Regions from separate parts of the Mesorhizobium sp. M1307 genome, predicted to be linked through region 3. Evidence: predicted binding sites of a transcription regulator. Region 3 holds the regulator's gene; each other region holds the start of a gene.

Region 1 (10,683 bases), on a different contig from region 3:
GAGCCCTTCTGCAAAGCGAACCATGGCGGGTTCAGCCGTGAGGTTTGCTCTGAACAGGCGGGGCGCATTGGCTTCATTGGCTAGCAGCGGCAACTCGCGCAACGCCTGGCCCTCAGGCAGCATGGTCGCGCTTTTTGGTGCCGCGCCCATGTCGTGGCCCGCGTGCCCCATATCCATGCCGGGCATCTCGTCCATCTTCATCTGGGCGATGGCGCGCGGGCTGGCGAGAACCGTGGCAACGCCTGCGGCCAGAAAACAGCGTCGATCCATGTGTTGTCTCCGAGATTAAGGTCACGCGCGTCGGCACGCGGTGTAACTCACGTGGCACGCTCCGTAGCCAGGTTGACACTAGCCTCGGTCACGTCATGCCGCCGTCTTCAGCGCCTTTCAAGCGGGGCGACACAGGAGGCGGAGGTCATGCCCTCGATCCCAATCTGAATCGCGGGAGCGGAAACAGGCTCGGCTGGGGTTATGAGCGACAGCGTTCATGGGTTTGCAGCTCCAACTGGGTAACTGCGACACGATAAAGGTTCCCATCACGGGAAGGTCAAGGGGCAAATTTCGAGGGCTGCTTCGGCACGACAGCGATGATTTGGGCTGGCTCAAAAGCCCTTGACCTTCCTGTGATGGGAAGCCCCATAACAACCCCACTAGAGGAGAGCCGCAATGATAAGACTGACAGTTCCGGAGCTGCGGGCAGGCGTCATCAGATCAGTCGGTTACAACGAAAATTGGCCTGCCTGAACAGCGTACGGTCGGCGCGGATCATAAGCGCGCCAGCCGCGTTTGTTGCCATTAGGAGTTGTATAACAAGCCGAGTGGGCGAGTGCGGCGATAGGTCAAGGGTTCATCCTGATGCTCATCCAACCGATCGATTATTTCCTCGTCGTCTGGTTCGCGCTGGCGCTGGGTTCGACGCTTTATGTCGGCTTCGACCAATATCGCAACAATCCCGAGCCGGTGGTGATGAAATGGGGCTTCATCCTGGTCACCCTCTATATGGGTCCGCTCGGCTTGCTGCTCTACGTGCTCGCCGACAAGGAACCCCGACCGGACGAGCATGAGGTGTTCACCCGGCCGCTCTGGAAGCAGGGCGTCGGCTCCACCATCCACTGCGTCGCCGGCGATGCGACCGGCATCATTCTTGCCGCCGCCGTCACGGCGGCGCTCGGCCTGCCGATGTGGATCGACCTGATCGTCGAATATCTCGCCGGCTTTGCCTTCGGCCTGTTCATCTTCCAGTCGCTGTTCATGAAATCGATGATGGGCGGCACCTATTGGGAAAACGTACGCAAGAGCTTCCTGCCCGAGTTCATCTCCATGAACTTCATGATGGCCGGCATGGCGCCGGTCATGAGCTTCCTGATGATGGGCCGCGACATGCGCGCGATGGAACCGACGGAGCTGTTGTTCTGGGGCGTGATGTCGATCGGCGTCATCGCCGGCTTTGCGCTTGCCTACCCGACCAATGTCTGGCTGGTCGCCCGGGGGCTGAAGCATGGGCTGATGACACAGCGCGCGCAGGCAGCCGGCATCGATGGTCGAGAGCAGCCTGCAACGGGGCAACATGCGCAGATGCAAATGCAGCAGGCCGACGCCAGTGGCCATCGCGGACAGCGCCACGATATAGCTTCCCACAAAGGCAAAGGCGGCGGCCATCACATGGAGACAGATGCCACAACGCCGCAGGTGGCTGCCCTGGGTGCCGTCTCCCTGCTGGCGCTCGCCATCGGCATGATCGCGCCGGCGAACTGGCTGAACCTGACGCTGTCGGCACGCGACGTCGGCGGGGTGATCATGCCGCGAGGCATGATCATGGATCGCGACACGCCGGCTGATACGATGCGCGACATGGCCGCTACCGATCCACGCCTCGTGGCCGCCTCTTATGGCCTGACGGCAAGGGGCGACCAGGAACTGCCGTTTCGGATAGAGAATGGCATCAAGGTGTTCGAGCTCAGGCCTTCAGTGGTCCGCTGGCAGATCCTGCCGGACGTCGCGGTCGACGCCTATGCCTATAATGGCCAGATTCCCGGCCCGCGAATTCACATTCGCCAGGGCGATCGGGTCAGGATCAACGTCACCAACGGCCTGCCTGAGGAAACGACGGTGCATTGGCATGGCTTGATCCTGCCGAACCAGATGGATGGGCCGGCCGAGATCACCCAGGCGCCGATCGAGCCCGGCCAATCCTATTCATACGAATTCACCGCAACCCAGCACGGAACCTATTTCTACCACCCCCATGCCAAGCCGGACCGGACCCAGGCGCTCGGCCTCTACGGTGCGCTGATCATCGATCCCGCCAATCCTGCCGACGAGGTCGCGGCCGACGATGATTACGTCATCCAGCTTCAGGAATGGCTGGTGCGGGAAGGGCTGACCTACCCGTCGATGCCGATGGACGGCGGCATGCCGAATTTCTTCACCATCAACGGCAAGGCCTATCCCTCGACCGAGACGATCCCGATGAAGGTCGGCGAGACGCTCAAGGTGCGGTTCATCGGCACCAACAACGGCTTCATCCATCCGATGCATATCCATGGCGGACCGTTCGAGGTCGTTGCCCGCGACGGCGAGACGGTCCCCGCTTCGGGTCGTTTCCTTGCCGATACGATCAACGTCGGGCCGGGTCAGCGCTACGACGTGATCTGGAAGGCGCAGCGTCCGGGCAAATGGCTGATCCATTGCCACATCCCGCATCACACCACGAACAACAATGTCGAGGAGAAGGGCGGCGGCGGACTGATGGTCGTGATCGATGTGACATGACCGGCGTCGCCTTGGCGCGTTCCAGCCGCTGCACCGGACCGGACACCATGCAGTGGCTGAAACCATATTTTCTCTTAAGCTGATGTGATCTGCCAGACAGCGACGCCGGCAAGGGCGAGACCGGCGGCGCCCTCGATGGCCCGGGAGATGGTTCGAACAGCCGTGGCTGGCGCGCGAAAAACTGTACAAGCCGTTCCCGAAACACGATCGACAACACGGCGACGCAGGACAGCGTCAGCGCCACGCCGACCATCATGGTGATGGCAAACAGGACGCCCGCTGCCGGAACACCCCTGGACATCGCGAAAGTCATAGCGAAAAGCGTAAGCGGACATGGGATCAGGCCTGCCATGACGCCGACAGCCTCGCCCTCGTGCCTGTGGTGATGGCTGTGGCTCAAAGCGCGCCAGAGCATCCAGACGCCAATGAGGCCGAGCAGCCCGCGACTGATGTGCTCCAGAAGCGGAGCGCGGCCGACGCTGCCCAATGCTATTGAGACCAGTGGCAGCGAGAGAGCCGCAATCAGAACGGCAATCGTCACATGCGTGAACGATAGCGTGATAGATACGAGCAGACCACGCGAGACCTTCGCATCCGAACCGGCAAGATACGTCGCCAGGACGGCCTTGCTGTGCCCCGGCGTCAGCGCATGGGCAGCCCCGAACACGACGCCCATCGGCAGGAAGGCCATGAACGCCAGCCAATTGCCTCCGGCCGCAAGCAGCTTGATCTGTTCGCCGAGCGTCAGATAGATCGTGCGCTGAAATTCGACGAGCGTCTGGAACATCGGACGAGACTAGCAGAAAATCGGCGAGCGTCAGTGCATGTGGCCGTGGTCATGCGTGTGCTCGTGAGGATGGTCGTTCTCTCCACGTTCCGTTGAAAACCGCACATTCGCCTCTGCCAGGGCCGGCATATGCTGGGATAGTTCGTCCTTCAGCGCTGCGGCGATCTTGTTCGCCGCCGACAGCGGCAGGGTTTCGTCCGCGGCAATTGCGATGTCGGCGTGCAATCTATGACCGATCCAGCGCGCCTTGGCATCGACAATGCGCGCGCCCGGAACATGCTCGGCGGCATGTCGGATTTCGTCCATCACACCGGGTTCGATTCCATCCAGCATGCGGGTCAGCACCGAGCGGGCCGATTGCCAGACGATACCGAAGATCGCAATCGTGATCAGCAGACCGACGATCGGATCGGCCAAGGAAAAGCCGAACCAGACGCCGATGGCTCCGATGACCACGGCAAGGCTGGTAAGTCCATCTGTGCGGGCGTGGTAGCCGTCGGCAATCAGTGCCGCGCTGTTGATTTCCCGACCGACGCGGATACGGAACACGGCAACCGCCTCGTTGCCGAGGAAGCCGACAATGCCCGCCGCAGTCAGCCAGCCCAGGTGTGTCACCACTTGTGGATTGATCAGCCTGTCGATGGCTTGGTAGGCAGCGACTACAGCGCTGAACAGGATGATGAGCACGATGATGATGCCGGCCAGATCCTCGACCCGGCCCAAGCCATAGGTGAAGATCCGCGACGGCTTGCGCCGCGCCAGCACGAACGCAATCCATAGCGGGATCGCCGTGGTCGCATCGCCGATGTTATGGATCGTATCGGCCAGCAATGCCACGCTCCCCGACAACGCAACCACGACCATCTGCAATGCTGCGGTGATCGCCAGGATCACGAACGACCATTTGATTGCCCAGATGCCCCGGTCGGTGGTGGCAATTGTCGCGTCGATGACGCCATGGCTGTGACCGTGCGGACCGTGACCGCCGTGATGATGTGCGGCGTGCGAGCCGAACCCGAGCCATTCCAGAATGGGGGCTACGATGGCATTCACAGATATTTCGCCAGCTGCTTGAGTTCCGCCAGCGAGTTGCCGCCGGTTTCGACGCTGTCCGTCAGGCAATGCTCGATGTGATCGTTGATCAGCTCGCGCTTGGCGCTGCTGATGGCCCTTTCGACGGCATGAAGCTGCTGCGCCAGGTCAACGCAAGGGCGATGCGCCTCGATCATCGCCAGCACCGCCGCAAGGTGGCCTTGCGCGCGCTTCAGGCGCTTTATGATGGAAGGATGCGAGGCGTGGAGGTGATCTGACATGCTTGAGCATATCCTCCCGGGGAGGATACGCGTCAAGCTCTAAGTCAGCTGTGCAACTTTCGGAGGGGCTTCACCTTGAGCATTGCTTGTTCTATGCCTTTCCCATGAAGAAGCTTGCCCGTTTTCTTGGCCTGCTGGTCGTTGCAGCAGTCCTTGCGGTGGCGCTGGGCACGCTGCTGCCGCGCCCGCTCTGGCCGGCGGCCGTTGCCGATCCGATCGGCACAAGCCACCGTATCCTGGTGCTGCAAAATCCGATCCACACCGACATCGCCATCCCGGTCGACGACGATGTGCGCCGGCGCTTCCATTTCCTGGTCGATGCCGGCATTCCCGCCGACATGGCGGAGGTCCGCTACATCGTCTTCGGCTGGGGCGGCCGCGCCTTCTAGTCTAGAGACGCCGACCTGGTCGGAACTGAAGGCAGTGCCGGTGATGAAGGCGCTGACCGTCGATGCCTCGGTGATGCATGTCGACATTTCAGGCGACATCGCCGAGCCGCATCCCGACGTCGCCGGCTTCGACATCGGCGAGGAGCGGTTTACCGCGCTGCTCGATTACATTGCGGCAAGCTTCCGGCACGGACCCAACGGGGCCATGCCGATCGAGAATGCGGCGTATTCCCGTTTCGATCGTTTCTTCGAAGCCAATGGCCATTTCAACGCGCTGGTCGGCTGCAACACCTGGGCGGCGGCTGCACTGCGCACGGCCGGGCTGCGCACCGGCTGGTGGAACCCGCTGCCGGCCTCGCTCGGCCTTTCGATGCGGCTTTACAATTGACAAGGCGACTTAGGACCGCCGAGCGTCCAACGCCCGCCAGCCATAGAGCCAGTCGAGATCGGCGGCGAGTTTTTCGGGCGAGCGCATCGCCAGGAACAGGTTGCGGGCCATCGCCACCGGCCCGGCCGCATGCCAGGCGAGGCGGTTGACGACGCCGCGGCGGGCGACCTGGGCGACGCGCGGCCGCCGCGCCTGTTCCCAGGCGACAAGCGCGCTGCTGAGATCGGCAGGCGAGGTGGCAACGAAACCGGCAAGGGTTACCGCGTCCTCGATCGCCATCGCCGCGCCCTGTGCGGCAAACGGCGTCATCGCATGCGCCGCATCGCCGATCAGCGCGATCCCTTCCGGCGTCGTCCACCGCCGCTGCTCGACGGTGTGGATCGGCCATGCCGTCCATGGCGCGGCCTCGCTCGCCAGACGGACCAGCGCCGGCGCGGTACCGCGCATGGCGCTGGCGAGGCTGGCGGGGTTGGCATGCCCCGACCAGCCCTCGGCGATGCGCTTGCCCCTGGTGAAGGCCGCAAGGTTGAAGGCAGTGCCACGGCTGACCGGATAGGCGACCATGTGGAAGCCGGGATAGAGGAATGCGGTAACGCAATCGGGCGCACCGATCACCCTGAAGGCTTGTCCGGCGGGGCTGTCGGCGGCCACCGTGGCGCGCCAGGCAAGCTCGCCCGAAAACCGGCTTCTGCCGAATTCGGCCGCCTTGCGGGCCAGTTTTTCTCGCACCGACGACCAGACGCCATCGGCGCCGATCAGCAGACAGCCAGCCTCGACCGTGTCGCCATCAGCCGATGCAGTGACGGTAACACCTTTCGATCCGGCTGCGATGTCGGTCACCCGCGCGCCGGCGATCAGATCGATACCGGGCTGCTCCGAAACTCGCTGCATCAGCGCTGACTGCAGATCCGCGCGGTGGGCAACGAGATAGGGCGCTCCCCAGCGCGTTTCGGCCGCCTGGCCAAGCGGTACGCGCGCCAGCTTGCGCAGCGTGGCGGCATCCTTGAGCACGACCGCCTCCGGCCGCACCGCCGTCGCCAGCAGCCGATCGAGTACGCCGAGCTGCCGTAGGATGCGCGTCGCGTTGGGCGAAAGCTGGATACCGGCGCCGGCAGCCTCGAGGTGCTGCGCCTGTTCGAACAGTTTTATCCGATAGCCGCGCTCGGCGAAGGCCAGTGCCGCGGTCAGCCCGGCGACGCCCGCCCCGGCGATGACCACCTGCCGGGACTGCGTTTCCTGCATCAGGCTTGTCGCGGAAGAATCAGGCGGCCTGGTCGAGATAGAGGCAGCCCGGCGGCTGCGTTTCCAACGCCTTCAGCTTCGGCGAATAGCGATAGAGCGTCGAGCAATACGGGCAGACTTTTTCGTTGTCGTCGCCCATGTCGAGAAATACATGGGGGTGGTCGAAAGGCGGATTGGCGCCGGTGCACATGAATTCCTTGACGCCGATGTCGATTGCCGGATAGCCCGCATCGTTCTGGAAATGGGGAATGGAACCGCCTGCCATCGTCGTCTCCTGATCTTGTCGATTGCATCTGGATCATAACCCGTCTCTTTGCAAGATCGATGAAATGAAACTGTCGCAAAAGCCTGTCAGAGGATAAGTTAAGCCGGTTAAGGCTATGGTCGTCGAACGGTGTGGGAAGAGCGGAAACCATGAACGAACTGAAGCCGGTGCAGAACGAATTCATCACCGTCGAGGCGGCGAGCCGCGAAGGCGGCAATCCCGACCGCTTCGTCAACCGCGAGTTTTCCTGGCTGCAATTCAACCGGCGCGTGCTCGAAGAGTCGCTGAACGCCAACCATCCGCTGCTCGAGCGTGTTCGCTTCCTGTCGATATCGGCCGCCAACCTCGACGAGTTCTTCATGGTCCGCGTTGCGGGTCTTGCCGGCCAGGTGCGCGAGGGCATCGTGCTGAAGAGCCCGGACGGACGCACGCCCGAGCAGCAGCTCGAACAATTGCTGCGCGAGGTCGAGCGCCTGCAGGAGGACCAGCAGAAAAGCCTTTCGGCGCTGATGCTGCTGCTCGACAAGGAAGGCATCGAGAGCATCACCCGCGATGCGCTGAGCAAGGACGAGAAGATCTGGCTCGAGGACCATTTCCAGGAGCAGGTATTTCCGGTGCTGACGCCGCTGTCGATCGACCCGGCGCATCCGTTCCCGTTCATTCCCAATCTCGGTTTCTCGATGGCGTTGCAATTGCGCCACCGTAAGAACAGCGAGGAAATGAGCGCGCTTTTGCGCCTGCCGGTGGCGCTGAGGCGCTTCATCCGCTTGCCGGATCGCAAGCGCCATGTCCGCTTCATCCCGCTCGAGGAGGCGGTCGGTCTTTATATCGGCAAGCTGTTCCCGGGCTACGAGGTCAAGGGTTCCGGCACGTTCCGCATCATCCGCGACAGCGATATCGAGGTCGAGGAAGAATCCGAGGATCTGGTGCGCCTGTTCGAGACGGCGCTGAAGCGGCGGCGCCGCGGCTCGGTTATCCGGATCGAATTCGACCGGCTGATGCCGCCCGAACTGCGCGACTTCGTCGCCGGCGAGCTTGGCGTTTCGGCAAGCCGCATCAGCGTGCTCACCGGTCCGCTGGCGCTCAGCCAGATCTCGGAGATCGTCGCCGTCGCCCGCGACGATCTGAAATTCACCCCCTACAATCCCCGCTTTCCCGAGCGCATCCGCGAGCATGGCGGCGATTGTTTTGCCGCGATCCGCGAGAAGGACATCATCGTCCACCACCCCTACGAATCCTTCGACGTCGTGGTGCAGTTCCTGCGTCAGGCGATGGCCGATCCGGAAGTGGTAGCGATCAAGCAGACGCTCTATCGCACCTCCAACGACAGCCCGATCGTACGCGCTTTGGTCGACGCCGCCGAGGCCGGCAAGTCGGTGACCGCGCTGGTCGAGCTCAAGGCGCGCTTCGACGAGGAGGCCAACATCCGCTGGGCGCGCGACCTCGAGCGCGCCGGCGTCCAGGTGGTCTTCGGCTTTCTCGAACTGAAGACCCATGCGAAAATGTCGCTGGTGGTGCGGCGCGAGGACGGCAGGCTGCGCAATTACGTGCATCTCGGCACCGGCAACTACCACCCGGTCACGGCACGCATCTACACCGACCTGTCCTTCTTCACCACCGCCCCGACGATCGCGCGCGATGTCGCCCAGTTGTTCAACTTCATCACCGGCTATGCCGAGCCGGCCGAGCAGATGCGGCTGGCCATCTCGCCGTTCACGCTACGCGACCGCATCCTCCAGCACATTTCGGATGAGATCAGCCACGCGCTGGAGGGCAGGCCGGCCCGCATCTGGATGAAGATGAACGCCTTGGTCGACCCGATCGTCATCGATGCCCTCTATGATGCCAGCCGCGCCGGCGTCGAGATCGATCTCGTCGTGCGCGGCATCTGCTGCCTGAGGCCGCAGGTGCCCGGCCTGTCGGAGAACATAAGGGTGAAATCGATCGTCGGCCGTTTCCTCGAGCACAGCCGCATCTATTGCTTCGGCAACGGTCACGGCCTGCCCTCGGACGGGGCGATCGTCTACATCTCCTCGGCCGATCTGATGCCACGCAATCTCGACCGCCGCGTCGAGACCATGGTGCCGATCACCAATCCAACTGTGCATGAGCAGGTGCTCGGCCAGATCATGCTCGGCAACATCATGGACAACCAGCAAAGTTTCGACGTATTGGCTGACGGAACCTCCCGGCGCGTCGTGCTGGAGGAGGGCGAGGAACCGTTCAACGCGCAGGAATATTTCATGACCAATCCGAGCCTGTCCGGACGGGGCGATGCGTTGAAGTCGCATGCGCCCAAGCGCATCGCGCAGTTCAAGCGCCGCAAGAAACAGAACGCAGCGACGGGCTGATGATTTCAGCGTCCCAGGGCCGGCTTCAGGACCGCCGACCGCTGTCCATCATCGATATCGGATCGAACTCGATCCGTCTTGTCATCTATGAGGGGCTGGCGCGTTCGCCGACCTTGCTGTTCAACGAAAAGATGCTGGCCGGCCTCGGCCGCGGCATCGTTTCGACCGGAAAGCTCGATCCCGAGGCGGTGACGCGCTCGATGGAAGAGTTCCGCCGTTTCCGCGCACTCTCCGACCAGGCCGGCGCCGAGCGCATATATGTGCTGGCGACCGCCGCCGCTCGCGAGGCCGTCAACGGCCCCGACTTCATCCACCGCGCCGAGGATGTGCTCAAGACCGAGATCCAGGTGCTGAGCGGCCGCGAGGAAGCCCATTATTCGGCGCTCGGCGTCATCTCCGGTTTCCACCCGGCCAACGGCATTGCCGGCGACCTTGGCGGCGGCAGCCTCGAACTGATCGACATCGATGGTGAGACGATCGGTGACGGCATCACGCTGCCGTTGGGCGGCTTGCGCCTGCAGGACATGGCGAAGAACTCGCTGACCCAGGCGGCAAGGATCACGCGCGACCAACTGGCGCGGGCGAAATTGCTGAAGGGCGGGCAGGGCAGGACCTTCTACACGGTCGGCGGCACCTGGCGAAATCTCGCCCGGCTACACATGGAAATGACCAACTACCCGCTCGGCGTCATGCACCATTACGAGATCGGCATCGAAAGCGCCGCGAACTTCCTCCGGCAGGTTGCCAAGGCCGAGATCGACAAGATCAAAGGCATCGAGGGCATCTCCAAGAACCGCCGCTCGCTGCTGCCCTATGGCGCCATCGTGCTGCAGGAGATCATGGCGGCGATGCAGCCGTCGAAGATCATCGTGTCGGCGCTGGGCGTGCGCGAGGGCTTTCTCTATTCGCTGCTCGACAAGGCCGAGCAGAAAGCCGATCCGCTGATCTCGGCGGCGGAAGAGCTTGCCCGCCTGCGCTCGCGCTCGGTCGACCACGCGCATGAGCTTGTCGAGTGGACCGGCAAGGCGTTCGCCGCCTTCGGCATCGACGAGACCAGGGATGAGGCGCGCTACCGCCACGCCGCCTGCCTGCTCGCCGATATCGGCTGGCGTGCCCATCCCGAATATCGCGGCAAGCAATCGCTCAACATCATCGCCCACGCCTCCTTCATCGGCG
Region 2 (10,683 bases), on a different contig from region 3:
CGGCATCAATGCCGTGCATCAGGAAGTCGTCCTGTGCCGCCATCTCACCGTCGCCGCCAACATGTTCCTCGGCGAGGAGGATTCCCGCTTCGGCATCCTGCAGCAGCGGGCGATGGTCAGGCAGGCGCAGAAGATCATCGACGATCTCGGCTTCGACCTGCCGGCGCATGTCATGCTGGGTGACCTGACCATCGGCCAGCAGCAGTTGATCGCCGCCGCCCGCGCCACGGTGCGCGGCACCAAATTCCTGATCTTCGACGAGCCGACCGCCTATCTTACCCGTAAGGAGGCCGACCAGCTGTTCACGCTGATCCGCCGGCTGAAGGGCGAAGGCGTCACCATCATCTACATCAGCCATCGCATGGAAGAAGTGTTCGAGCTCGCCGACCGCGTCTCGGTGCTGCGCGACGGCACGCTGGTCGGCACCAGGAACATTGCCGAGACCAATGACGCCGAGCTGGTCAAGATGATGATCAACCGCTCGATCGAGCAGGTCTACCACAAGGAGCATTTCACCCCCGGCGCGACCATCGTCGAAACCAGGAACCTGTCCGGCAAGGGTTTCGAAAATGTCTCGATGTCCGTCCGCGCCGGCGAGATCGTCGGCCTCTACGGCCTGATCGGCGCCGGGCGCAGCGAGTTCGTCACCACGCTCTATGGCCGCCACCGCAAATCGGCCGGCCAGATCCTCTGGGGGGGCAAGGAGGTCAAGGTCAATTCCGAACATGACGCGATCAGGCTCGGCATGGCGCTGGCCCCGGAAAGCCGCCGCGACCAGGGCCTCTGCCTCAACCTGCCGGTCGGACTCAACCTCAATCTGCCGATCTACAAGCGCATCTCGAGCAATCTGCTGATCTCCCGCGCGCAGGAAAAGGCGCAAGCCGATCGCCAGATCGCCGACCTGCGCATCAAGACGCCGACGCGCGGCGCGCTGGCCTCCAGCCTGTCCGGCGGTAACCAGCAGAAGATCGTCATCGGCAAATGGCTCGCCCATGGCGCCAAGCTGTTCATCTTCGACGAGCCGACTGTCGGCGTCGACGTCGGCACCAAGGCCGAGATCTACCGCCTGTTCGGCGCGCTGTTGTCCAAGGGAGCCGGCATCATCCTGATCTCGTCCTACCTGCCCGAGGTCTATGAACTCGCCGACACGCTGCACGTGTTCCGGCGCGGCAAGCTGGTGGCCACGCACGGCTTTCGTACCGCTGATCACGAGGAGATCCTCACCCAGGCGCTGGCCGAGAAACAAGAAAGACCGGGAGGGAAGATATGAGCACCGAGGCGATCGCTGCCGAAAGGCCGAAACGCAACTACAACGCCCTGTTCGGGCTGACACTGCTGGCGCTGCTGGTTCTTTTATGGATCATCCTGTCGGTGGCGACGCCGAGCTTCGCCTCCGCCAACAACATCTCCAACCTGTTGCGGCAAGGGTCGATGATCGCCATCCTGGCGGTCGGCCAGACCTTCGTCATCATCACCGGCGGCATCGACCTTTCCGTCGGCGCCGTGGTCGGCTTCGCCACCGTCATCGTCGCGATGCTGATCAACGCCGGCACACCGGTTTTCCTCGCCATCCTGATCACCTTGCTGGTCGGCGTCGCCATCGGCATGTTCCATGGGTTCGGCATCGTCAAGATGGGCCTGCCGCCCTTCATCATCACCCTGGCAACGCTGACCTCGCTGCGCGGCATCGGTCTGTTGATGACCAATGGCAACTCGATCTCGATCAACAACGACGCCTTCCAGACGTTCTCGCGCAGTTCCTTCGCCGGCGTTCCCAATCTGTTCTGGATGGTGATCCTGGTCGGCATCCCAGCCTACATCTTCCTGCACCACAGCCGCTGGGGCCGCTATCTGTTCTCGGTCGGCTCCAACGCCGAGGCGTCGCGCCTGTCAGGCGTCAACGTCCAGCGCACCATCTACATGGCCTACACGCTGTCGGGCCTGTGTGCGGCCTTCGTCGGCGTGCTGCTTGCCTCGCGCATCGGCATCGGCAATCCGACGCAGGCCGAGGGCTGGGAATTGCAGGCGATCGCCTCCTCGGTGATCGGCGGCACCTCGCTGTTCGGCGCTGTCGGCTCCGTGCACGGACCGCTGCTCGGCGCCTTCATCCTTGCCACCATCAACAACGGCGCCAATCTGCTCAACGTCAACGCCTTCTGGCAGCGCATCATCACCGGCGTGCTGATCATCGTCATCGTCTATTTCGACGGACTGCGCCGCCGCGGCAAATAGACCGCCTCCCAACAACCGCCGGCCTCGCGACAGCAGGGCCGGCGGTGCCATGAACCGACTGGATTGAAGCATGAAAGCCGTCGTCTGCCGCTCGCCCGGCGAACTTGTCCTCGAAGATCGTCCGGCGCCTGACGCGCCCCCCGCCGGCTGGGCGCTGGTCGCCGTCAGCCATGTCGGCATCTGCGGCACCGACTATCACATCTTCGAAGGCAAGCACCCGTTCCTCGCCTATCCCCGCATCATGGGCCACGAGGTTTCCGGCACCGTGATCGAGGTTGGCGAGGACGTCGATCTCGCCGTCGGCGAAGCGGTGATCGTCAATCCCTATCTCGCCTGCGGCAAATGCATCGCCTGCCGGCAAGGCAAGCCGAATTGCTGCGTCAGGATCGAGGTGCTCGGCGTCCACCGCGACGGCGCTATGTGCGAGCAGATCCTGGTGCCGGCGCAAAATCTTTATCCGGCAAACGGCCTGTCGCTGGCCGATGCCGCCGCCGTCGAATTCCTGGCGATTGGCGCCCATGCCGTGCGGCGCTCGCTCGCTGATCCAGGTGCGCGCACACTGGTCATCGGTGCAGGCCCGATCGGGCTCGGCACGGCGCTGTTCGCCCGCATCGCCGGGCTCGACGTGACGCTGCTCGACATGAGCGCTGAACGGCTTGGCTTTGCCGAAAGCGAACTCGGCTTCGCGACGCTCGACGGCTCGCGAGGTACCGCTGCCGACCTGGTGCGGGAAGCAACCGGCCGCGACGGCTTCGACGTGGTTTTCGATGCCACCGGCAACACCCAGTCGGTGCAGTCGGCCTTCGCCCATGTCGCGCATGGCGGGGCGCTGGTCCTGGTCAGCGTCGTCAAGGACGACGTCGCCTTTTCCGATCCCGAATTCCACAAGCGCGAGATGATGCTGATCGGCAGCCGCAACGCCCTGCGTGCCGATTTCGACCATGTCGCCGCCTCGATCCGCAACGGCGCGCTGCCGCTGGCAAAGCTGGTCACCCACCGCACCACGCTTGGCGAGACGCCGCACGACCTCGCCCGCTGGGCGCATGAGAAGTCCGGCCTGATCAAGGCCGTCATTCAAGTCGGATGATGCCAGGGCTGCCGCATCTCAGAGCGCCGACAATTTGAGCTCGATCCGCTCGGCCGGGAAGCGCGACTCCGAAAACTGTATCGGCTGACCGTCGGGCGTGACGTTGACGGCGACCGTCACCAGCACGATGGCGCCGGGCTGCAGCTCGAGGTCCGCAAGGTCGGCGGCATCGGCATGGCGCGCCGACAGCACGGTCGATTGCCTGAGATAGTCGTCGATGCCGAAACGTGCCAGCGATGCGGTGATCGAACCGGTTTCCGCCATGGCGGCATCGATGCCGGCAAAGCGCCTGGCATCGAACCAGCCGGCCGCGCGGGACACCGGCATTCCATCGGCTTCGCCGCGCGTTTCCAGGCGTATCACATCGGCCCCCGTCGCAAGGCCTAAGCCCTCTGCGACACGACGGTTGGCCGGCTCGATCGATGACGCGAGCAAGGTGATATGCCGCTCGGACGCCTGTCCTTGCAATCCCTCGGAAAAGCGGGTGCGGGCGCCGATCGGATAAGACAGCCGCTTGCGCGACAGCACGAAGGTGCCGCGCCCCTGCTCCGCCCTGAGCACACCCTCCTGCACCAGCGCTGCGATAGCGCTACGCACCGTGTGGCGGTTGACGCCATAGCGTCCGGCCAACGCGATCTCCGGCGGCAGCGCGGCATTCTCGGGAAAATCGCCGGCGGCGATCGAATGCAGTATCTGGTCGGCGATCTGCCGCCACAGCGCGACACCGCTGCGCCGCTCGATGCTGTTGGCTTGTCCGATCATCTCCCGCCCCAATTCCTTGCGCCGATCTTTTGGCCCGTGTCACGTGCCCGTCATGGACACGCGCTAGATAATGGATATGATTTGTATAGTTGTCTATATCAATAGACAAATGCACGCAAACGAGGAGTACGGCCATGCCAGGACGGGAAGCGCGAGAGCAAGCCGAGCGCAAGGCCGTGATGGCGACGCTGGCGCAATCGGCCGGCGAAGACATCGTCCGCCTGTGGGACGAAACCGGCCTGCCTTGCGAAGCGGAACTTCTGCGTGGCCCCGAAACCGGCTTGGTTACGGTACGCGGCCGCATCGGCGGCGGCGGCGCGCCCTTCAATGTCGGCGAGGCGACGGTCACCCGTGCCACGGTGCGGCTTGCGTCCGGCCATGTCGGCCACTGCTACGCGCTTGGTCGCGACAAGCAGAAGGCAAGGCTGGCTGCAATCGCCGACGCGCTCTGGCAGGATCCTGCCCACCGCAACGAGGTCGAGACCAGGATCGTTGCGCCCTTGCAGGCGGCACTGGCCAAGGCGCGTGAACAGCGCCGCGCCGAAACGGCGGCGACCAAGGTCGATTTCTTCACCATGGTGCGCGGAGAAGACTGATGGATATCGCCACTCAATCCATTGAAGGCGGCTTCGCCGATCCGGTATTCAATGCCCAGACCGTATTCCGTGCCGTGATGGACGCGATGGCGCGGCCGGGCAGCGTCCAGCCCTTGCCGGCCCTTGCCCACCCCCCGGTGCCGCTGTCGGCCACCGCCGGCGCCGTTGCGCTGACGCTGTGCGACAACGACACGCCGCTCTGGCTCGACCCGGCTTTGCAGGGGTCGGCGGCGGTGAAATCCTGGCTTGGCTTCCATACCGGCGCGCCGCTGGCCAACACCCCGGCCGACGCGCATTTCGCGCTGATCGCCACGCCGGCCGAGATGATGGCGCTCGACGGGTTTTCGCAAGGCACCCAGGATTATCCCGATCGTTCGACGACGCTGATCCTCGAGGTCGGCGATCTCGTCTCCGGCGCTCCGCTGCTGCTCGAAGGCCCGGGCATCGAGAAGACTGCGACGATCGCGCCGGCGCAAATGCCACGCCATTTCGTCGAACAATGGAAGCAGAACAACCAGCGCTTTCCCCGCGGTGTCGACATCGTCCTCGCCACCCCTGACGGCGTTGCCTGCCTGCCGCGCACGACGCGCATCAAGATCATGGAGGCGTAGCATGTATGTTGCGGTAAAGGGTGGCGAGACGGCCATTCGCAATGCTCACAAACTGCTCGCCGACCGCCGGCGCGGCGACCGTTCGGTGCCCGCACTTCGTCTCGACCAGATCGTCGAGCAACTGGCGCTCGGCGTCGACCGGGTGATGAGCGAAGGTTCGCTCTACGACAGGGAATTGGCGGCACTCGCCATCGTCCAGGCGCGCGGCGACATGATCGAGGCGATCTTCCTGGTTCGCGCCTATCGCACCACGCTGCCGCGTTTCGGCTACACCAGGGCGATCGACACCGGCACGATGCTGGTCGAGCGGCGGGTGTCGGCGACCTACAAGGATCTGCCCGGCGGCCAGTTGCTCGGCCCGACTTTCGACTACACCCACCGGCTGCTCGATCCCGAACTTGCTACCGGCGGCGATGTCGCCGAGCCGGAACAGCGTGCAGGCGAAGCGCAGGCCATGCCGCGCGTCTCGGCGATCCTTGCCCGTGAAGGCCTGATCGAGCCGGATGGCGAAATGCCTGGGGACCACGTTCCTGGCGACATCACCCGCGAACCGCTGGAATTCCCGATGGCGCGTGACGTCCGGCTGCAGGCGCTGTCGCGCGGCGACGAGGGTTTTCTGCTGGCCCTCGGCTATTCCACCCAGCGCGGCTATGCCCGCAACCATCCCTTCGTCGGCGAGGTCCGCATCGGTGAGGTCGAGCTGGAACTCGACGTGCCCGAACTGCCCTTCGCGGTACCGCTCGGCAGCGTGCGCGTCACCGAGTGCCAGATGGTCAACCAGTTCAAGGGTTCGGCCAAGGCGCCGCCGCAGTTCACCCGCGGTTACGGCCTCGTCTTCGGCCAGAGCGAGCGCAAGGCGATGGCCATGGCGCTTTGCGACCGTGCCTTGCGGGCGAGCGAATTCGCCGAGGATGTCGTCGCCGCAGCCCAGGACGAGGAGTTCGTCATCTCGCATTCCGACAATGTCCGGGCGACCGGTTTCGTCGAGCATCTGAAACTGCCGCACTATGTCGACTTCCAGGCCGAGCTCGACCTGGTGCGTCGCATGCGCGCAGAGCATGACGCCCGCGAGAATACCGGCAAGGTGGAAGAGAAGAGAGAGGCCGCCGAATGACCGCGCAAGCAGCCGACATCGCCACCTACAACTTCGCCTATCTCGACGAGCAGACCAAGCGCATGATCCGCCGCGCAATCCTCAAGGGCATCGCTATCCCAGGCTATCAGGTGCCGTTCGCCTCGCGCGAAATGCCGATGCCCTATGGCTGGGGCACCGGCGGCGTCCAGGTCACCGCCTCGATCATCGGCCCCGACGATGTGCTGAAGGTCATCGACCAGGGCGCCGACGACACCACCAATGCCGTTTCGATCCGCGCCTTCTTCAAGAAAGTCGCCGATGTCGCCGTCACCACCGAGACGGCGAAGGCGACCATCATCCAGACCCGCCACCGCATCCCCGAGCACCCGCTGACGGCGGGCCAGGTGCTGGTCTATCAGGTGCCGATCCCCGAGCCGCTGCGCTTCCTCGAACCGCGCGAAACCGAAACGCGCAAGATGCATGCGCTGGAGGAATACGGCCTCATGCATGTGAAGCTTTACGAGGACATTGCCAAGCACGGCCGCATCGCCACCACCTACGCCTACCCGGTCAAGGTCGAGGGCCGCTATGTCATGGACCCGTCGCCGACGCCGAAATTCGACAATCCGAAGATGCATCGTTCGCCGGCTTTGCAATTGTTCGGCGCCGGCCGCGAGAAGCGCATCTATGCGCTGCCGCCCTTCACCGAGGTGGTCAGCCTCGACTTCGAGGATCATCCCTTCGAGGTGCAGACCTTCGACCAGCCCTGCGCGCTGTGCGCGGCCGAGAACGTCTATCTCGACGAGGTCATCCTCGACGACCATGGCGGCCACATGTTCGTCTGCTCCGACACCGACCACTGCGAGAAGCGCCGCGAAGAGGGCCATCGCGGCCATCTCGCGCCTGAAACTCATCTTGCCCCAGAAAAAACGGAGCCGGCGCAATGACCGACGAACCGCTGCTGCGCGTCTCGGCACTGTCCAAATTCTACGGCTCGCGTGTCGGCTGCGAGAACGTCAGCTTCGACCTGTGGCCGGGGGAAGTGCTGGCTGTCGTCGGCGAATCCGGTTCCGGCAAGACCACATTGCTCAACTGCCTGTCGACCCGGCTGCTGCCGAGCTCCGGCACCGCCAGCTACCGCATGCGCGACGGCCAGTTCCGCGAGCTCTACCGCATGAGCGAGGCGGAACGCCGGTTCCTGATGCGCACCGACTGGGGCTTCGTCCACCAGAATCCGGCCGACGGGCTGCGTATGACTGTATCGGCCGGCGCCAATGTCGGCGAACGGCTGATGGCGGTGGGCGACCGCCACTACGGCAACATCCGCGCCACTGCCGTCGACTGGCTGTCGCGCGTCGAGATCGACGAGGACCGCATCGACGACGAGCCGCGCGCCTTTTCCGGCGGCATGCGCCAGCGCCTGCAGATCGCCCGCAACTTCGTCACCGGGCCGCGGCTGGTGTTCATGGACGAGCCGACCGGCGGCCTCGATGTCTCGGTGCAGGCGCGCCTGCTCGACCTGCTGCGCGGACTAGTCACCGATCTCGGCCTGGCGGCCATCGTCGTCACCCACGACCTTGCGGTGGCGCGGCTGCTATCGCAGCGCATGATGGTGATGAAGGACGGGCGTGTCGTCGAAAGCGGCCTGACCGACCGCGTGCTCGACGATCCGCGCGCGCCCTACACCCAGCTTCTCGTTTCCTCGATACTTCAGGTGTAACCATGGCAACCCCGCTCGTCGTCTCCGATGTCGCCAAGAGCTTCACCATGCATCTGCGCGATGGCATCAAACTGCCTGTCGTCGCCGGCGTGTCGTTTTCGATCAGGAGCGGCGAATGTGCAGTGCTCGGCGGCCCGTCCGGCGCCGGCAAGAGCTCGATCCTGAAGATGCTCTACGGCAACTATGCGGTCGACGAAGGCCAGATCATCGTCCAGCACGAGGACGGGCTCATCGATCTCGCGACGGCCAGCCCTCGCACCGTGCTTGCCGTGCGCCGGCTCACGATCGGCTATGTCAGCCAGTTCCTGCGCACCGTACCGCGCGTCTCCGCCCTCGATGTCGTCGCCGAACCGCTGGTCGAGCGCGGCGAGGAGCGCGAGGTCGCGCACGGCAAGGCACGTGCCTTGCTGGCGCAGCTCAACCTGCCGGAGAAGCTCTGGGCGCTGCCGCCGGCGACGTTCTCCGGCGGTGAACAGCAGCGCGTCAACATCGCGCGCGGCTTCATCACCGAGCATCCGATCCTGCTGCTCGACGAGCCGACCGCTTCGCTCGATGCCAGGAACCGCGACGTGGTGATTGCGCTGATCGCGGCCAAGAAGGCGGCCGGCGTTGCCCTGCTTGGTATCTTCCACGACCGCGACGTGCGCGAGGCGGTGGCCGACCGCGTCATCGACGTGACAGCTTTTGCCGCCGGGAAAATTGCCGCATGACAAGAAAGCTGTCGGAAACGCCGCTGGTCCACGAGACGGCGCAAGTCGAGAACTCGACGCTCGGCCGCTGGACCGAGATCGCCGAGCGCTGCCGGGTGTCGGAAAGCACGCTCGGCGACTATTCCTACATGATGCAGGACTGTGGCGTCTGGTGCGTGACGATCGGCAAATTCGCCAACATCGCCGCCAGCGTGCGCATCAACGCCACCAACCATCCGACCTGGCGGCCGACGCTGCACCATTTCACCTATCGCGCCTCGGATTATTGGGACGACGCCGAGCACGAGAGCGAATTCTTCGCCAAGCGCCGCGCCAAACGCGTCACCATCGGCCACGACACCTGGCTCGGCCACGGCTCGACCATCCTGCCCGGCGTCACCGTCGGCCATGGCGCGGCGGTCGGTGCCGGCGCGGTGGTGTCGAAGGACGTCGCGCCCTACACCGTCGTCGCCGGCGTACCGGCCAAGCCGATCCGCGAACGCTTCGACCGCCGCACCGCGGAGCGCTACCAGGCGCTCGGCTGGTGGGACTGGGACCATGCAAGGCTGCGCGCCGCGCTCGACGATTTCCGCGAGCTGGAGGCCAATCAGTTTTTGGAGAAGCATGGGGGTTGACGCCCTGAATAAGTCAGCCGCTCAGGCAAATGTCCAAAATAATAGAAAGAAATCCTAACGTAATAAGAATAGCAACACCAGTCTGATTTAACCTGATAAGTTCTATAAATTTTTTGTCACAACCAATATCTATAAGCGATTTGGTTTTTCCTCAACTTTATTTGCAAAATTTATCGTAACTAGAACGATTAAAAAAATGAGAATCATTAGAATAATGGCCGCGTCACGCCCATTTCCATAATTGTACAAGTATCCAGATATTGGATGGTTCAAGCTAACAACCCGATATAATGGACGTCAAAACCAGGGCCACTGTGAAACTCATCGCAGCGACTACCCCTGCAGCATACAGTCGCAACCACTGGCGCCAACGTAGCAATTAGGAAGCCTCTCTTTGATACGAGTTTGAATCTTTATTTCAATCTTGATGATGTGGAAACCCCGGCAGCATCACTTGGCGAATCATGCCTTTGATATTCTACTTCTTGGCACGGTTTTCATGTCCCTGACACATCGTCGGGGCAGGACGCGGCCTTCCTTTGGAGATCGCAATGCCTGTTTCAGTCAGACCTTCGCTCGCCGGATTCTTTGCCGGCTCGAACCCGACCCCTCCGGTGCATCTCGGCAGGCGCTACGACACCTCTGGTAATTTTCTCAACGAGCCCGGCAACACGGTCGTCTGCCATCTCGTCAACGGCTCGGCTTCGGAAGCGGTGATCATCGACGTGCGTGAGCGCATGCGCGCCATGCCTGATGCCGACGGGCTGGCCTTCACGCCCGTCTCCAGCCTGCACATGACGCTGTTCCAGGGCATCATCGAATACCGCCGCCGGCTTCCCTATTGGCCGGAGGATGTGCCGCTCGACACCAGCATCGACGACATGACCCGCCTCTATCAGGAACGCCTGAACGGCTTCGAAGGCTACGGCGCCTTCAAGATCAAGGTCGTCGATGTCGTGCCGACGGGCTTGACCGTTGCCGGCGCAACCGATGAGGACGTGCATATCCTGCGCGCATGGCGCGATGCCTTGTCGGCGCCTTTCGGATACCGGCATCCCGACCACGACACTTACGTCTTCCACATCACGTTCGCCTACCAGATCCGGCGTCTGGCGGACGAAGGGGCGTCCGAGTGGCAAGATCTGTTCGACGATTGCCTCTCGCTGTTTGCCCGCCAGGCTCCGGTGATCGAGCTGCGGCCACCTGCCTTTTGCCGCTTCAGGGACATGGAGCATTTCGAGGAGTTGCTGATCCTCGGCTGATCCCATCCAAGCCG
Region 3 (10,683 bases):
GTACGCCACGGTAAGTTCGTGTCGGGATAGATCGGATGGCTTGCGCCGTGATCGTGCAGGATGTCGCGCTCGACCGCCGCCTCGTTGCCAGTTTTCGCCAGGCGGAGGAAACCGATGCCGCGCAGGCCGGCGAAATTATTGTCGATGTCGAGCGCGTTGAAGAAAGCCTTGAACTCGCCCTGCGAGATACCGCCATTGCGTGCGTCGAACAGCGCCCGGGTCGAACGCAGCAGCGACAGGTCCAGGTCGATGCGGCTTTCGATCCGGTTAAGCGCGTCGTCTGCCGTCGCCTCGAATTTAATGCGGGCCGCCTCCTGGGTGGCAAAATAGGCAAAACCCGCCATCGTCAGGCTGATCAGCGCGACGGCGATAAAAGCGACGGTCGGAAAAAGCTTCTTCAAGTGCTGATACGTCCCGTGGACGGTTCGGCATCTTTATGGGCAAGTCCCGACGCCAACACAATGGCGAGGCCAAAGCATGGTGACGGCTGGCACATTTTGGCGGCTTGTGATTAGCCGGCTAATTCTCGTTCATGCGGCGATCTTCAGCGCGCCCGGCCCCGGAATGGCGCCGGGTGGGCACTTGCCGAGGATGATCATGCCGAGCACCTCGTCCTGGGTGACATCGGTTGTGCGCGCCGTTCCGACAACCCGACCGTTCTTCATGACGCAGACACGGTCGGCAAGCTCGAACACGTCGTGAATATCATGGCTGATCAGGAAGATGCCGATGCCGTCGGCCTTGAGCTGCCTGACCAGTTCGCCGACCTGCGCCGTCTCTTGCGGCCCGAGTGCCGCCGTCGGCTCGTCCATGATCAGGATGCGAGCATTGAACAGGATGGCGCGGGCGATCGCCACCGACTGCCGCTGGCCGCCCGAAAGCTTTACCACCGGCTCCTTGAAGCGTTGGAAACGCGGATTGAGCCTGCCCATCACCTTGCGCGCCTCGGCCTCCATGGCGACGTCGTCGAGCGTACCCCAGCCGGTCATCAGCTCGCGGCCGAGAAACAGGTTGGCGGCCGCATCGACATTGTCGGCCAGCGCCAGCGTCTGGTAGATCGTCTCGATGCCGTACTTCTTGGCGTCGCGGGGATTGGAGATCGAAGCCTCCTCGCCGTTGACGAAAATCTGGCCCGCATCGCGCTTGTAGGCGCCGGACAGGATTTTTATCAACGTCGATTTGCCGGCACCGTTGTGACCGAGCAAAGCCATCACCTCGCCCGGGAAAAGGTCGACAGAGGCATCGTCGACGGCGCGAATGCCGCCGAAAGCGATGGAGATGTTGCGCATGTCGATCAGCGGCGTGCCCGTGGGAGCGGTTTTGTCTGCCATGCTCGTCCTTCCTCCCTAGAGGTCCTGCTTGAGCACCAAGTTGTACGAAAACCGGTTTCCACCTTGCGGGATCATGCTCAGACCCGTTTGCGATAGACGGTATCGAGCCACACCGCGACCACCAGCACGGCTCCGACAACGATGCTCTGCAGCGGCGAATCGATGCCGAGCAGCACCATGCCGGACTGCAGCGACTGCATCAAAAGCGCGCCGAGCATGGCGCCGAGCACTGTGCCGGAGCCGCCGGCGAGCGACGTGCCGCCGATCACCGCCGCCGCGATGACCAGGAGCTCGTCCAGCGTGCCCAGCGCATTGGTCGACGAGTTCTGCCTGGCTGACGAGATCGCTGCGGCGATCGTCGCCAGCACGCCCATGATCATGAACACCTTCATGGTCACCCAGCGCGTGTTGATACCGGCAAGGTTGGCTGCTTCCGGATTGCCGCCGATGGCGAAGACATAGCGGCCGAAACGGGTACGCTTGGCGATGAAGGTCATGATCAGCCCTACGGCTACAGCCATCAGCACGGGTATGGCGATGCCATGGGCGATGAACAGCCCGCCTTCGGGAACGGTTATATTGTTGGCCGCCGCATATCTGTTCACGATGCCGACCGGCCAAGGATAGGAATTGGCAAGCCATATGGCGCCCATGATGACAAGGCAAGTGACGGCCCCGAGGAACGTCTCGGCCCAGATCGGGCGTAACGGGAAGCGGAACCGCTTGCGCTGCACCCGCCCGTTGAGCAGCATGAACACAACCGCCAGGCACGCGACAATTCCGACGATCCAGCTCCATCGCGCGCCGATCGAACCCGTCGGTCCGCCGCCCATCAGCTGGAAAGTGGCATCCAGCGGCGCAATCGTCTGCCCACTGACGACCCACCATGCGGCACCCCGCCAGACCAGAAGGCCGCCCAGCGTCACGATGAAGGCCGGCACCTCGAGATAAGCGATGATGTATCCCTGGAACGCTCCGATCAGAAGGCCAAGCGCCAGGCCGATGGCCAGTGCCAGGATCCAGATCCAGGGGTTGCCTAATTGCAGACCGACCATTCGCACCAGGAAATGCACCTGCGCAAAACCCATGACCACGCCGATCAGGCCTTCGGCGGAGCCGACCGACAGGTCGATATTGCGCATGACGATAACCAGCACCATTCCGGCGGCCATTATGGCCACGGCCGAAGTCTGCACCGACAGGTTCCAGAGATTGCGTGGCGTCAGGAAGGTCCGGCTGTCGAAGTCGAACGGATTGACGCCGAGCCGTACGCTAGAAATGACATGCAGGCCGACCCAGATGACCAGCAGCGCGCCGACCATGCCGAGCATGCGCGTGTCGAGTTCGGTTGCCTTGAGAAATCGGGCAACGATGCCGAGCTCGGATTCCCGTGCCCGGTCTGCCGTGTTGTCGACCGGCGTGTTGGACGTCGTGTCGGTCATGATGTTTCTCCCGCCGGGTTGCCGTCTGCCGCGGATGCCGGAAGCAGCCTAGAAGTTATCCGCCGGAAGCGGAAAAACAACTCTTGTTGAAAAAACGCCGCGGCGAGCGGCCGCGGCGTTCGGACTTCTCGGAAACGTCGGCTCAGTTGCAGACTGCAACAGTGCCAGCCGTCACGCCGGCGCAGACCTCTTCTTTCTTGATCCAGCCGGCGTCGATGACGACGTTGAGGTTGTCCTTGGTGATGGCGACCGGGGTCAGGAACAGCGACTTGACGGTATTGCCGCCGGGCGTGGTGAAATCCTTCACGCCGGCAATGTCGGTCATCTGCTTGCCGTCGGCCAGTTGCGAGGCGATCTCGGCGGCATTCTTGCCGAGCTCGCGCGCATCCTTCCACACCGACACGGTCTGTGTGCCGAGCGCGATGCGGTTCAGCGCGGCGTGGTCGCCGTCCTGGCCCGAAACCGGAACCGATCCGGCCAGCCCTTGCGCCGTCAGCGCGGCGACGACGCCGCCGGCAGTGCCGTCATTAGCGGCGACCACGGCATCGACCTTGTTGTCGTTGGCGGTCAGGAACTGTTCCATGTTCTTCTGAGCGTTGGCCGGCAGCCAGCCGTCGGTATAGGCCTCGCCGACATTCTTGATCTTGCCGCCGTCGATGGCCTCCTTCAGCACCTCCATCGAACCGGCAAACAGGAAATCGGCATTCGGATCGGAACCCGAACCCTTGATGAAGACGTAGTTGCCTTCCGGCTTCACCTTGAAGACTTCGCGGGCCTGCATGCGGCCGACTTCCTTGTTGTCGAAGGTCAGGTAAAAGACGTCCTTGTTCTCGATCAGCCGGTCGTAGCCGACAACCGGAATACCTTCGTCCAGCGCCTTTTGCACGGCCGGCCCGATGGCCGAGGCATCCTGCGCCAGGATGATCAGTGCGTTGGCGCCCTGCGAGATCAGGCTCTCGACGTCGGTGAGCTGCTTGCCGGGGTTGGACTGTGCGTCGGCGGAAATATACTTGTCGCCTGCGGCCTCGATGGCCGCCTTCATTGCGGCCTCGTCGGTCTTCCAGCGCTCTTCCTGGAAGTTCGACCAGGAAACGCCGATGACCTTGTCTTTAGCCTGCGCCACCGACGCCAGCGCCAGCGTCATGGCGACACCCGCCAGAATGGCGGTCGTGAATTTCTTCATCATATCCTCCCTGCGCCGCGTACGGCGTGATCAATTGGCTCAAAGACCAGCTTAGAAGCTCTAATTTTTTCGAGCCTCGAAAAAATACTGGCCCGATCTCCTGCTGCTGTCAACATCGATTCTGATGGATTTTGATGACTCTGCGAGTTTTTTCGAGCGTCGGAATAAACGATGACAGCGCCACCTGCATCTGACACTATTTGCCTGCATCCGACACTATTTGTCGGACATTACCGACGGCTTCCGGTTCATGAGCGGCCGCGGGCAACCGGGAGGAAAGCAAACCAATGTCGGTCGGAATCCGCCATGACGATTTGCGCCGGCGCAACCGGGCGATGGTGATCTCGGCGGTGCGCCGGGCCGGCCAGCCATCGCGTACTGAGATCGCAGCTACCACCGGCCTCAGTCATTCGACCATATCGGCGATCTCTTCCGACCTGATACGGGAAGGCATCCTCGCCGAGAGCAAGGCAAGTGAGCCCGTTTCGTTGAAACGCGGTCGTCCGCAGGTCGGCCTCGCCCTCAATCCGGAAGCGGCGGCGGTGCTGACCGTGGTGTTGTCGCTGAATTTCCTGTCGGCCGCCATTATCGACTATACGGGACAGGTGATCGCCGAGGAACAGCGCCGGCTGGACACGCTGACCATGCCGCGCGACGAGTTGATCCGTGAATGCATGGCCATCGTCCGGCGCCGGCTGCAGGATCCAGACCTTGACGTCCGCAGTGTCGCCCGCATCGCCCTGGCGATTCAGGGCATTACCGACTCCCCTGCACGCGCCATGCTGTGGTCGCCGATCACGCCGCAGACCGACATCGCCTTTGCCGACATGCTGGAGGACGAATTCGGCACCCCGGCAACGGTGGAGAACGACTGCAACATGATGGCGGTGGCTTTGCGCTGGCGCAATCTGGATCGCTATCGCGACGACTTCATCGCCATCCTGCTTTCGCATGGCATCGGCATGGGGCTGGTGCTGAAGGGCGAACTGTTCACCGGGACGCATTCCTCGGGCGGCGAATTTGGCCACATGATCCATCGTCCGGGCGGCGCGCTCTGCCGTTGCGGGCGGCGCGGCTGCATCGAGGCCTATGCCGGCAACTACGCCATCTGGCGCAACGCCAGGCAGATGAGCGAAGACAGCGAACCGGTCGCCGACGTCAGCGACGCCGACATGCGAGCACTGGCGGCCCGGGCGCGCGAGAAAGATGGGCCGGAACGCGAGGCCTACCGCAAGGCCGGCGAAGCGCTGGGTTTCGGTCTCGGCTCGCTGTTCGCGCTGATCGATCCGGCACCGGTCGCGATGGTCGGCGCCAGTGCCGCCGCCTTCGATCTGATCGAGCCGGCCTTGCGGAAGGCAATCGCCCAGACCGCCGGCGGCCAGCATTCAGGCTCGATCTCCTTCGATACAGAGCCGAACGAATTGCCGCTGATCCGCGAAGGCTGCGCGATGCGGGCGTTAAGCTTCGTCGACCAGGAGATTTTCGCGCCGGGCGCGCAAATGAGGCCCAGCGTCAGAAAGAACGTAGCCTGACCAGGCGGGTCAATCTTCCCTGATCGCATAGCCGGCACCGCGGATGGTGCGGATGACATCCGGCATCCGGCCGTTGTTGACGGCTTTGCGCAGCCGCCCGACATGCACGTCGACGGTGCGTTCGTCGATGTAGATTGTCTCGCCCCAGACATTATCGAGTAACTGGCTGCGCGAGAAGACACGGCCCGGATGCCGCATCATGAACTCGAGCAGCCGGAATTCGGTCGGCCCGAGCCTGATTTCGCTCTTCTTGCGATAGACCCTGTGCGATTCGCGATCGAGAACGATGTCGCCGACCTTCAGCACGCTGGACAGCACTTCCGGCTTGGCGCGCCGCAGCAGCGCCTTGACCCTGGCCATGAATTCCGGTGTCGAAAACGGTTTGACCAGATAGTCGTCGGCGCCGGTCGAAAGACCGCGCACCCGGTCGCTCTCCTCGCCGCGCGCGGTCAGCATGATGATCGGTAGCCGCTCGGTTTCGGGGCGCACCCGCAGCCGACGACAGAGCTCGATGCCGGAAACCGCTGGTATCATCCAGTCGAGCACCAAAAGGTCGGGCACATTCTCCTGCAAACGGATCTCGGCTTCGTCGCCGCGTGTCACCACCTCGACCTGGTAGCCTTCGGATTCGAGATTGTAGCGGAGCAGCACACCCAACGGCTCCTCGTCCTCCACCACCATTATGCGTGGTGCGATCATCGGCTGGGCACCCCCATCATGTCACCGGTGCGGACATTGTCGTTTCGTCCTGCTTCGGACGATTGACCGGCAATTGCTCGCCGGTCAGCACATAATACGCATTTTCGGCGATGTTGGTGACATGGTCGCCGATCCGCTCCAGATTCTTGGCGCAGAACAGCAGGTGCGTGCAAGCGGTGATGTTGCGCGGATCTTCCATCATGTAGGTCAACAGCTCGCGGAACACGGAGGTGTATTTGACGTCGATGCGCTCGTCGGCGGCACGCAGCTTGGCCAACGCGGCCGCATCGCCTGCAGCATATTCCTCGATGACACCCTGCACCTGGATGAGAACCAGCTGCGCCATCGCGTCGATGGAATGCGACAGGTCCCGCGGCGTGGCGCTGAGGCTGACCGCACTCACGCGCTTGGCGATATTCTTGGCAAGGTCGCCGATGCGTTCGAGGTCGCCCGCCATGCGGATCGCTCCGACCACATGGCGAAGATCGTGGGCCATCGGCTGGCGTTTGGCGATCAGGGTGATGGCGCGGTCGTCCAGTTCGCGTTGACGCGCATCCATGATGGCGTCGTCGGAAACGACGCGTTGCGCCAGCACGTTGTCGGAATTCAACAGGGCCTTGGTCGCCCCGCCGACCATCGAACCGGCGAGGTCGGCCATGTCGCGGATCAGCTTGCTGATCTGCTCGAGATCCTCGTCGAAAGAAGCGACTGTGTGTTCGCCCATGGTCCTGTCCTCATATGCATGATCGGAACGGCTCAGCCGAAGCGGCCAGTGATGTAGTCCTGCGTGCGCTTCTCGCGGGGTGACGTGAAGATCTTCTCGGTCCGGTCGAACTCGACCAGCTCACCCAGATACATGAAGGCGGTCTGGCGCGACACGCGCGCCGCTTGCTGCATGTTGTGGGTTACGATGACGATCGTGTAGTCGGCTTGCAACTCGTCGATCAGTTCCTCGATCTTGGCGGTCGACAACGGGTCGAGGGCCGAAGCCGGTTCGTCGAGCAGAATGACTTCCGGCTTCACGGCCACCGTGCGGGCGATACAGAGCCGCTGCTGCTGGCCGCCGGACAGGCTCAAGCCGCTGGCGTTGAGCTTGTCCTTGACCTCGCTCCACAGCGCGGCGCGCTTCAACGCCTGTTCGACGCGGCCGTCCATCTCGGACTTGCCGAGGTTCTCGTAGAGCCTGACGCCGAAGGCGATGTTCTCGTAGATCGACATCGGGAACGGCGTCGGCTTCTGGAACACCATGCCGATCTTGGTCCTGAGGAGGTTGAGATCCTGCGACCGGTCGAGAATGTTCTTGCCGTCGAGCAGCACCTGGCCCTCGGCCGTCTGTTTTGGGTAGAGCTCATAGATGCGGTTGAACACACGCAGCAGCGTCGATTTCCCGCAGCCGGAAGGGCCGATGAAGGCCGTGACACTGCGCTCAGGCAGCGACAGGCTGATGTCCTTCAGCGCCTTGCTCTGGCCGTAGTAGAAGTTGAGATTCTTGACCTCGATCTTCGTCTTCTCGGCGACCGTTTCGGCCATCGTCATGTCTGGGGACAACATCTGTGTCATCTGTCCTCTCTGCGTCCGGTAAGGCTGCGGGCGAGGATGCTCAAGCCCAGAACCGTCAGGGTGATTATGAGTGCGCCGGTCCACGCCAGTTGCTGCCATTCCTCGTAAGGGCTGAGAGCGAACTGGAAGATGGTCACCGGCAGGCTGGCCATCGGCGCGTTGATATTGCTGCTCCAGAACTGGTTGTTGAGCGCGGTGAAGAGCAGCGGCGCCGTCTCGCCGGAAATGCGTGCTATCGCCAGCAATATGCCGGTGACGATGCCGGACAATGCGGCGCGGTAGGCGACCGAACGGATCACCACCCAGCGTGGCGCGCCGATCGCGGCACCGGCTTCACGCAACGCGTTCGGCACCAGGTTGAGCATGTCTTCAGTGGTGCGCACGACCACCGGAATGACCAGGATGGCAAGCGCAACGGCGCCGGCAATGGCCGAGAAATGTCCCATTGGCCGCACCATCAGCTCATAGACAAACAAGCCGATGATGATCGACGGCGCCGACAACAGGATGTCGTTGATGAAGCGGACGACGGTGGTGATGCGCGAAAAGCGTCCATACTCGGCCATGTAGGTCCCCGCCAGCACGCCGATCGGCGTGCCGACGACAACGGCGATGATCGTCATCAGCAGGCTGCCCGCGATGGCATTGAGCAGGCCGCCGGCCTCGCCCGGTGGTGGCGTCATCTCGGTGAAGACCGCGAACGAAAGCCCGGCTGTGCCCTTATAGACCAGTGCGCCGAGGATGAGCGCCAGCCAGGCAAGCCCGATGCCGGCGGCGACGACGCAAAGCGCCATCATCACCGAATTCCTGGCTTTGCGGCGGCTGTGGAGCGATGAGGATGGCGACATCGGTCAGGCTCCCGTACGGGCGTCGATCCGCATCAGCATATAGCGGGCGGCGGCAAGGATCAGGAAGGTGATGACGAAGAGGATCAGGCCGAGCGAAACCAGCGAGGAGGTGTAGAGGTCGCCGTCGGCCTCGGTGAATTCATTGGCGATGGTCGCCGAGATCGTCGTGCCCGGCGCGAACAGGGAGGCACTGATGCGGTGGGCGTTGCCGATGACGAAGGTCACCGCCATGGTCTCGCCGAGCGCCCGGCCGAGGCCAAGCATGACGCCGCCCATGATGCCGATGCGGGTATAGGGAATGACCACGCGCCGGGTCACTTCCCAGGTCGTGCAACCGATGCCATAGGCCGATTCCTTCAGCACCGCCGGCACCGTATCGAAGACATCCTTGGTGATCGAGGTGATGAAGGGCAACACCATGATGGCGAGGATCAGCGCCGAGGTCAGAAGGCCGATGCCGTAAGGAGGGCCGGCGAAAAGGCTGGATAGTCCCGGCACGCCATGGAAGATGTTGATGATGAAGGGCTGTATCGTCGTCTGCAGGAATGGCGCGAACACGAACAGGCCCCAGATGCCGTAGATGATCGAAGGAATGCCGGCCAACAGCTCGACCGCTATGCCGATCGGGCGCCTGAGCGGGCGCGGGCAGAGCTCGGTGAGAAAGACTGCAATGCCGATGCCGATCGGAACCGCGATCAGGATGGCGATGGCCGCCGTGACCAGGGTGCCGTAGATCGGCGCCAGTGCGCCAAATTTTTCCGTGACCGGATTCCAGCTTTCAGTCGTCAGGAAGGAGAAACCGAAGGACGACAGCGCCTGCCACGAGCCGGCAAACAGCGAGATCGCGACACCGCCGAGGATGACCAGCACAAGAATTGCGGAAGCGCGGGTGAGTCCGCGGAATATGGCATCTGTGAGCGCGAAGCGCCGCACCGTAGCTTCCCTGGCCCGGGCTGCTGCAGATGATGGCATGGCATCGGAAGCGATGGTCATTGGGTCCTCGCGATTGAAGGCAACAGGGAGGGCGCCATCGACGCCCTCCCTGGAGGAGATTACATAGCCGAGTAGAGCGGCTTGCCGTCGTCGCCGACGACTTCCTTGGCCCACATGGCCTTGACGCTCTCAACCACCTTGTCGGGCATCGGAACGTAGTCCAGCTCGCCGGCCATCTCGTCGCCCTTGTCGTATGCCCAGGCGAAGAATTTGAGCGCTTCGCCGGTGGTCGCGGCATCATCCGGCTTCTTGTAGAGCAGGATCCACGTTGCCGCCGTCATCGGCCAGGACTCGGCGCCCGGCTCGTTGGCGAGGATGACGCCATAGCCCGGCTGCGAGCTCCAGTCGGCATTGGCCGCTGCCGCCGAGAACGCCGCCGCGGCGGGCTCGACCTTCTTGCCGTCCTTGTTGATCATATCGGTGTGGGTGAGCTTGTTCTGCTTGGCGTAGGCATATTCGACATAACCGATCGCGCCGCCGGTCTGGGAGACGTTGTTGGCAACGCCCTCGTTGCCCTTGGCGCCGATGCCGACCGGCCATTCCACGGCCTTGTCGACGCCGACCTTTTCTTTCCAGTCCGCGCTGACGTCGCCGAGGTAATAGGTGAAGTTGAACGTCGTGCCCGAACCATCGGAACGGTGAACGACCGCGATCGCCTGCGAAGGCAGCTTGACGTCCGGATTAAGCTTCTTGATCGCTTCGTCATCCCAGCTCGTGATCTTGCCGAGGAAGATGTCGGCCAGCGTCGGGCCGTCGAGAACCAACTCGCCGGGCTTGATGCCTTCGAGATTGACGACGGGAACGATGCCGCCCATCACCATCGGGAACTGAGCCAGTCCGGTCGCTTCAAGCTCGTCGCCCTTGAGCGGCGCATCCGAAGCGCCGAAGGTAACGGTCTTGGCTTTGATCTGCTTGATGCCGCCGCCGGAACCGATCGACTGGTAGTTAAGGCCAACGCCGGTGTCTTTCTTGTAGGTGTCGGCCCACTTCGCATAGATCGGGTAGGGGAAGGTGGCGCCGGCGCCGGAGATGTCCGCGGCGAGCGCGGCGGACAGGGTGAGGGTGGTCGTCGCCGCAGCCATTGCAATCGCAACG

The links. Region 3 encodes PhoB, which activates phosphate uptake and scavenging genes when phosphate is short. Its sites were predicted from a motif close to TGTCATNNANCTGTCAT; they were not measured.
Region 1: the regulator PhoB is predicted to act here: its motif matches at 7,217-7,233, upstream of NKH16_RS25340 (RNA degradosome polyphosphate kinase).
Region 2: the regulator PhoB is predicted to act here: its motif matches at 4,119-4,135, upstream of phnF (phosphonate metabolism transcriptional regulator PhnF).

Annotation. Positions count from the first base shown of each region.
Region 1 is NZ_JAMYLR010000031.1:3,912-14,594, reverse strand. It holds gene NKH16_RS25380 (multicopper oxidase family protein) at 1-201, opposite strand, end outside; gene NKH16_RS25375 (multicopper oxidase domain-containing protein) at 856-2,772, shown strand; partial or broken gene NKH16_RS25370 (HoxN/HupN/NixA family nickel/cobalt transporter) at 2,847-3,559, opposite strand; gene NKH16_RS25365 (cation diffusion facilitator family transporter) at 3,590-4,612, opposite strand; gene NKH16_RS25360 (metal-sensing transcriptional repressor) at 4,609-4,872, opposite strand; partial or broken gene NKH16_RS25355 (TIGR02117 family protein) at 4,977-5,649, shown strand; gene NKH16_RS25350 (FAD-dependent monooxygenase) at 5,659-6,891, opposite strand; gene NKH16_RS25345 (zinc-finger domain-containing protein) at 6,911-7,156, opposite strand; gene NKH16_RS25340 (RNA degradosome polyphosphate kinase) at 7,306-9,507, shown strand; gene ppx (exopolyphosphatase) at 9,507-10,683, shown strand, end outside.
Region 2 is NZ_JAMYLR010000005.1:41,206-51,888, forward strand. It holds gene NKH16_RS08595 (sugar ABC transporter ATP-binding protein) at 1-1,270, shown strand, start outside; gene NKH16_RS08600 (ABC transporter permease) at 1,267-2,232, shown strand; gene NKH16_RS08605 (zinc-binding alcohol dehydrogenase family protein) at 2,303-3,319, shown strand; gene phnF (phosphonate metabolism transcriptional regulator PhnF) at 3,338-4,081, opposite strand; gene phnG (phosphonate C-P lyase system protein PhnG) at 4,216-4,677, shown strand; gene phnH (phosphonate C-P lyase system protein PhnH) at 4,677-5,288, shown strand; gene NKH16_RS08625 (carbon-phosphorus lyase complex subunit) at 5,290-6,402, shown strand; gene NKH16_RS08630 (alpha-D-ribose 1-methylphosphonate 5-phosphate C-P-lyase PhnJ) at 6,399-7,310, shown strand; gene phnK (phosphonate C-P lyase system protein PhnK) at 7,307-8,083, shown strand; gene phnL (phosphonate C-P lyase system protein PhnL) at 8,086-8,793, shown strand; gene NKH16_RS08645 (DapH/DapD/GlmU-related protein) at 8,790-9,407, shown strand; gene NKH16_RS08650 (DUF1868 domain-containing protein) at 9,959-10,669, shown strand.
Region 3 is NZ_JAMYLR010000044.1:25,739-36,421, reverse strand. It holds gene NKH16_RS29285 (CHASE domain-containing protein) at 1-401, opposite strand, end outside; gene NKH16_RS29280 (ATP-binding cassette domain-containing protein) at 531-1,331, opposite strand; gene NKH16_RS29275 (sugar ABC transporter permease) at 1,409-2,773, opposite strand; gene xylF (D-xylose ABC transporter substrate-binding protein) at 2,916-3,956, opposite strand; gene NKH16_RS29265 (ROK family protein) at 4,244-5,488, shown strand; gene phoB (phosphate regulon transcriptional regulator PhoB) at 5,498-6,187, opposite strand; gene phoU (phosphate signaling complex protein PhoU) at 6,204-6,911, opposite strand; gene pstB (phosphate ABC transporter ATP-binding protein PstB) at 6,944-7,747, opposite strand; gene pstA (phosphate ABC transporter permease PstA) at 7,744-8,595, opposite strand; gene pstC (phosphate ABC transporter permease subunit PstC) at 8,599-9,588, opposite strand; gene pstS (phosphate ABC transporter substrate-binding protein PstS) at 9,648-10,683, opposite strand, start outside.